2 linked regions of the Azospirillum sp. TSH100 genome follow. The protein of the gene in region 1 interacts with the protein of each later gene in a pairwise test. Links are inferred from orthologs where the notes say so. Each region holds a gene or a part of one and is shown on either strand. Other genes may lie near its edges.

Region 1 (3,193 bases):
CGGCCATGCGGTCGGTGTGCGGGGTCTTGAACACCCACTTCTTCACCGGCTCCACGATCACCACCGCGCCGGCCAGCGAGATGAAGGGCACGCCGGCCCGCTCCACCAGCGGCACCGCCGCCATGGTCGCCGCGGTCGTCGTGCCGCCGACGATCACGTCGACGCCGTCGCTCTCGATCAGGCGTTTGGTGAAGGAGGCGGCCTTGTCGGCGGCGCCGCCGTCGTCATAGACGGTCAGCTGCACCGGACGGCCGTCGACGCCACCCGCCTTGTTGATGCGGTCGGCATACAGCTCCAGCACCTTCTTCTCCGGATCGCCGAGGAAGGAGGCCGGGCCGGTGGCCGAGACGATGGCGCCGACCTTGATCGGGTCGGCGGCCTGGGCGGCCCCGGACAGCAGGCCGGACACCGCAGTCGTGGCGGTGAAAGCGGCAGTGAAAGCAATGGTGGCAAGCAGGCCTTTGCGCATCATGTCCTCCCGAGTGCTGCCCCGCTTGGAGCCGGACCGGGCGGCGGCCCGATTCCGGCGCTGCGGAACGATTTGCGTTGCATAATGTTTCAAACGAAATGGTTTCGGAAGAAAAATTTTGGCGGACGCAACCACAATCTAAGTACGGATGTTGCCGCCCGCCTCCCCTTTCCTTTGCGATCCCTCCGGCCTGGACCCAGGGAATCGTCATTTGGTTTTATGACACAGATTTCCTTTGAAGTTCCAACCTAGTGTATCACATTAATGATTGTCAAACGGAAAGTCCGGAAAGCCCGCTATCGAATGCCGGCCGGCTGGCCTGCACTGTCGTGGGACTGGCCCAACCGGCTCCGGGTTTCGTATACAACTCCCTCGCTCCACCCGACTTCGCTTCACCTCCACTGCAAGCCGCACCGACAAGGACGCCCCCACCGCATGGCTCGCCCGCGCCGCCCCGAAGACCTTGCCGCCCAGCTGACCGAGACCATCGCGCCGCGGGCGAAGTCGCTGATCATCACCGTCTATGGCGATGCGGTGCTGCCGCATGGCGGATCGCTGTGGCTGGGCAGCCTGATCGAACTGATGGACCGGTTCGGGATGAGCGAGCGGATCATCCGCACCTCGGTCTTCCGGCTGTGCAAGGACGACTGGCTGACCAACACCCAGATCGGCCGGCGCAGTTTTTACCGTGTCACCGACAGCGGGAAGGAACGCTTCGCCGCGGCCGAACGGCGGATCTACGCCCCGCTGGCGCGCGAATGGGACCGCGGCTGGGACCTGCTGATGGTGCCGCCCAACGCGCTGGATGCCGAGACGCGCGACGCCCTGCGGCGGGAGCTGACCTGGCAGGGCTTCGGCGCCGCATCGGCCACCGTCTATGCCCATCCCAACTGCGACGAGGCGGCGATGCACCGGTCGCTGGCCGAACTGGGGGTCGCCGACAAGATCGTCCACATGAAGGCCAGCCTGGACCGGACGGAAGGGTTCGGCGCACTGCGCGATCTGGTGCGCGGCTGCTGGGACATCGACCAGCTCGAACACGACTATGCGGCGTTCCTGGATCACTTCCGTCCGGTCTGGGCGGCGATCGACGCCGCCGAGGCGCCGGACCCCGCCGCCTGCTTCGTCCTGCGCACGCTGATGATCCATGATTTCCGCCGCATCCTGCTGCGCGACCCGATGCTGCCGCCCGACCTGCTGCCGGCGGACTGGCCGGGCCAGGAATCGCGGATGCTGACGCGCAATCTCTACCGCCGCCTCGCCGGCCCGTCGGAATCCTTCCTGATGCAGGCGGCGACCACCGCCAATGGCCCGCTGCCCGACGCCCAGCCCTCCTTCCACGGCCGCTTCGGCGGACTGGAGAGCGTCACGGCCGGCTGACGCCCGGTCTTTTGATACCCAAACACCGATAAAAATCCGCTTTGCGAACGAATTGATCTGGATCAATTCGGTGCATTCGCACGTATTCCTTTTGAAATCAGATGGTTAATAGAATTCATCCCAGCCGACAACGTGATACAGGAATTGTTGATAATGCAAAATTCTTGTGTCATATAAAGACCACAGGGCGCCGATGGTAATGTGAGCGCCCGCGGAATGCTCCCGGAGGAAACGCCCCCATGTCCAAGGACTACACCCCCATCGCCAACACGATGGAGTTGCCCCCCGCCACGCCGCAGCCGAACGTCTATCCGCTGTCCTGGGTGTCGCAGACCAAGAAGCTGGAAGAGGTTTATGCCGCCGCCCAGCGCGAGAACTGGGACCCGGCCAAGCTGCCCTGGGACAGCTTCGACGTGTCGCGCTACAGCTGGGAGGAACGGGAAGCCATCGCCTATTGGTGGACCATCCTGTCGGTGTTCGACGCGTCGGCCCCGCCGGTCTTCGCCCATGCGCTGATCAAGACCTACGAGGTGCATGAGGAGGACCCCGTCCGCCGCTGCTTCTTCTCCGTCACCCGTGACGAGCAGAACCACGAGCAGATGTGCGGCCTGGCGATCACCAAGCTGCTGGAAGCCACCAGCCCGCTGACCTATGAGCCCAAGACCGATCTCGGCCGCCGGCTCCAGAAGAACGCCCATTGGCTCTACTACAATGGCGGGCGCTATTGGGACGGCTACAAGAAGGCGGTTCCGAAATACTCGCTGGCCGTGCTGTTCAGCTCCTTCCTGATGGGCGAGATCGCGGCGGCGACCATCTTCCACCAGATGGCGGCCGGCTGCAGCGAGCCGGTGTTCAAGGAGGCCTTCCGCAACATCGGCCGCGACGAAGGCCGCCACATGGCGATCTGCATGTCGGTGATGGAGCGCGACTATCCCCATCTGGCGGTGGAGGACCGGTCGATCATCACCAAGCAGATCCGCGCCGGCTACCTGTTCCTGTCCGCCGTGCTGTTCGAGCCGCCGCCCCAGTTCTGGGACCTGCCCGACGACTTCATCGCCACCCAGCGCGAAGCCGAGGCCATCGCCCGCAACGCCGGCTTCCACATCCCGGATTACGAGGCGAAGAAGGAGAACTGGCGCAACGCCATGCTGAACCTGAAGGGCGTGCTGGACCGCTACGGCATCCCCTTCCCGGCGATCCCGGAGGTCGGCATCACCGGCGAGGAAGTGCGGGACGTCGATATGGACGAGATCATTCCGGTGTTCTGACCAGGTCTGCCCGACCTTTCCTGTCTTCCCCCTCCCTCCCTCTCTATCGAGGGTCAGGGAGGGGGATTACATCCCA
Region 2 (3,287 bases), on another replicon or contig:
GCGCAAGCCCCCAGCATCAGGACCGCGGCCAACGCCGCGGCGTTTCGAAACAGACTGCCCATCCCGCACAAAGATCCATCAGCATATCGGTCGGCCCGATATAGCGCGGCCTCGTGTCAAGCTGGGTTAAGTGAGCGTAAAGTTGGGTAAAAGTCGCAGGATACCGCTTTTCCGGAAGTTCATCGCCGTTGACAGCCCCGCCTTGCCGGATCGAGTGTGTGGCATGATCAAGGTCTTGCTTGTCGACGACGACGTCGAGCTGACGGCGATGCTCGTCGAATATCTGGCGCAGGAGAACTTCGAGGGCCATGCCGTCCACAATGGCGAGGACGGCGTGGCCGCGGCGCTTGGCGGCGGCTATGCCATCGTGGTGCTGGACGTGATGATGCCGCGCCTCAGCGGGATCGAGACGTTGCGCCGCATCCGCCAGTCCAGCCGCGTTCCCGTGCTGATGCTGACGGCGCGCGGCGACAACATCGACCGCATCACCGGTCTGGACCTCGGCGCCGACGACTATGTGCCGAAGCCCTGCACCCCGGGCGAGCTGGTGGCGCGCCTGCGCGCCATCCTGCGCCGCACCGAGCCGCAGCCGGCACCAGCGGCGGCCGGCGCCACCGTCGAGGCCGGGCCGCTGCTGCTGTGCCCTGGCAGCCGCACGGCGACGCTGGACGGCCGGACGCTCGACCTGACCGGCACCGAATTCAACCTGCTGGAGGTTCTGGCCCGCGGCGCCGGCCATCTGATCAGCAAGCAGGAGCTGTCGCAGCGGGCGCTCGGCCGCCCGCTCAGCCCGTTCGACCGGCGCATTGACGTCCATGTCAGCAGCATTCGGCAGAAGCTCGGCACCCGCGGCGACGGCCGGTCCTGGATCCAGACGGTGCGCGGCATGGGCTATCAGCTGGTGACCGACTGACCATGGCCAATCCCGTTTCCCGCCTGCTCCGCCCCGGCCGGGGCGGTCTGTTCTGGAAGCTGTTCCTGTCGCTGTGGCTGGCGATGCTGCTGTCCTTCGTCGTCGGCGTCTTCTACCTGCATCTGGCCGGCTATCGCGATGCGATGGACAATCTGGACTCGGTGCGGACCGGGGTTCTGCTGTCGACGGCGGAAGGCCTGCTCAAGCGGTCGGGCACGGACGCCGCCGTGGCCACCATCGCCGATTGGAACGCCGATCCGGCGGCCCCCCCGGTGGCCCTGCTCACCGATGACGGCCGCCGTCTGGTCGGCTCCCCCGCCGCGCTGACCGGTTATAGCCGCAGCGTGCAGGCCGATGACGGCCGCCGTTTCACGCTCGTCACCGCACTGGACTCGGTTTGGACGCTCAAACCCCAGCCGTCCATCCTGATTCCGCTGGTGTCGGGCGGCCTGGTGGCCTTGCTGTTCAGCAGCGTGCTCGCCTGGTATCTGTCGCGTCCGCTGCGCACGCTGAGCTGGGCCTTGCATGCCGTGTCGCGCGGCGACTTCACCACCCGCGTCCGCCACCGCATGGGCGGGCGGCGCGACGAGATCGCCGCACTCGGCAGCGATTTCGACCGCATGGCCGACCGGCTCCAGCAGCTGGTGGAGGGGCGCCAGCGCCTGCTGCACGACATCTCGCACGAGCTGCGCTCGCCGCTGACCCGCATGCAGGCGGCCATCGGCCTGCTGCGTCAGAATCCGGGCAAGACCGCCGCCATGGTCGAGCGCATCGACCGCGAGGCGGACCGGCTAGACGCCATGGTCGGGGAGCTTCTGACCCTGGCGCGGCTGGAGGTCGGCTCCGAGGTGATTTCCCGCGAGCGCGTCGATCTGATCGAGCTGCTGGCCGCCATCGTCGACGATGCCGCCTTCGAGGCGGAAGCCTGCGGCCGCGGCGTCCGGCTGACGGCCGACGGTCCGTTCGTCTGCACCGTCGCGGCCGAGGTGCTGTGCCGGGCCTTCGAGAACATCATCCGCAATGCGGTGAAGTTCACCGCCGAGGGCACTGTTGTCGAGGTCACGGCCGCCACCGGCCAGGGAGGCCTGCGGGTCAGCGTCGTCGACCATGGCCCCGGCGTGCCGGAGGACATGCTCGACAAGATATTCGAGCCTTTCCTGCGCCTGGATGCCACGGCCCCGGCGACGGCGGGTTTCGGTCTCGGCCTCGCCATCGCCCGCCGCGCCGTCGAATCTCACGGCGGAATGGTCATGGCCACCAGCGCCCCGCAGGGGGGGCTGGCCATCGAGATCGGGTTGCCGCAAGACCTTCTGGCCGACGCCCCGACCCGCGCACCGCTGATGCAGGACTGACCGTCCCCTCCCCGCATCCAGTTCCGGCAACCAGTCGGGCGCCGGCTCAAGGCTACGGTCTGACCAGCATGGCGGCAGGCCTGACGAAACTCCTGCGGCCATGCTTGAACCCCATGAGAGGGGGCGCTATGCCGCCGAAGGCATCGGCCTCGTCATCGGCATCGAGCACGATCAGGTCCGCCCGCCCGCCGACCATGATCCCGTAATCCGCGATCCGCATCAGCCGGGCGGCCCCGGTCGAGATCATCTCCAGGCAATCGCCGAAGCTCTCGGGCCCCAGATGCATGAGGTTGGCGTAGAGATTGCCGATCCGGAGCAAAGAGCCGTCGCCGAAGGGCGTGAAGGGATTCAGGACATTGTTGGTGGCGACCGAGACGGTGACGCCGCCTTCCGCCAGCAGGTGGACCGGCGCCACCCCGCGCGGCGCGCGATGGCCGGCATCGCGCCCATTCAGATAGAGATCCGTCGCGGGCAGGGCCGTCACCCCCACCCCGGCATCGGCCAGAAGGGCGATCATCCGCGCCAGTGCGGCATCGTCGATAGCCGCGAGCTTGGTGGCGTGGCCGACGGCGACCCGCCCCTGCCAGCCCGCCGCCATCGTCCGTCGGCAGATTTCCTCCAGATGGGACCAGCTGGGGTCGAGATCGAAATCCAGATGGAAATCGAGATCGACGTCATGCGCCACCGCCAGGGCGAAGATCCGCTCCATCTGCAAGGACGGATCGGCATCGGTGTAGGGACAGCCGCCCAGCAGATCGGCCCCCTCCGCCAGGGCCTGGGTCAGCAACCCTTCGACCGCCGGGTCGTGGGTCATCCCCTCCTGTGGGAAGACGCAGATGGACAGATCGACGGCGAAGGCATACTCCCGCTTGAGCCGCTTCATCGCCTCGAAACTGCGCAGCCCAACCAGGGGATCGAGTTCCACATGGGCCCGCAGGAACATGGTGCCTTGCGTGATCGCGCGTTCCAGGGTGCGGGCACCGCGGGCGTAGACATCCTCGGTCGTGAAGGCCCTCTTCAGG

What was found.
Region 2: the proteins of paaX (region 1) and E6C72_RS14875 interact in binary tests that used the Escherichia coli proteins (3 or more experiments, as listed by UniProt). The link is inferred for Azospirillum sp. TSH100 from one-to-one orthologs.

What each region holds. Positions count from the first base shown.
Region 1 is NZ_CP039634.1:471,505-474,697, forward strand. What follows is about bases 1-2,876. They hold paaX (phenylacetic acid degradation operon negative regulatory protein PaaX), read left to right. Parts: upstream 1-904; coding sequence 905-1,849; downstream 1,850-2,876. Other genes in these bases: E6C72_RS02295 (ABC transporter substrate-binding protein), read right to left, coding at 1-469; E6C72_RS02305 (hypothetical protein), read left to right, coding at 2,089-2,876. Also shown: more of E6C72_RS02305, read left to right, coding at 2,877-3,117. UniProt on the Escherichia coli protein: Negative regulator of the paaZ and paaABCDEFGHIJK catabolic operons. Binds the consensus sequence 5'-WWTRTGATTCGYGWT-3'. Binding of PaaX is specifically inhibited by phenylacetyl-coenzyme A (PA-CoA).
Region 2 is NZ_CP039635.1:491,688-494,974, forward strand. Bases 121-3,090 are described here. They hold E6C72_RS14875 (ATP-binding protein), read left to right. Parts: upstream 121-915; coding sequence 916-2,265; downstream 2,266-3,090. Other genes in these bases: E6C72_RS14870 (response regulator), read left to right, coding at 224-913; E6C72_RS14880 (amidohydrolase family protein), read right to left, coding at 2,318-3,090. Also shown: E6C72_RS14865 (efflux transporter outer membrane subunit), read right to left, coding at 1-62; more of E6C72_RS14880, read right to left, coding at 3,091-3,287. UniProt on the Escherichia coli protein: Histidine kinase member of the two-component regulatory system CpxA/CpxR which responds to envelope stress response by activating expression of downstream genes including cpxP, degP, dsbA and ppiA.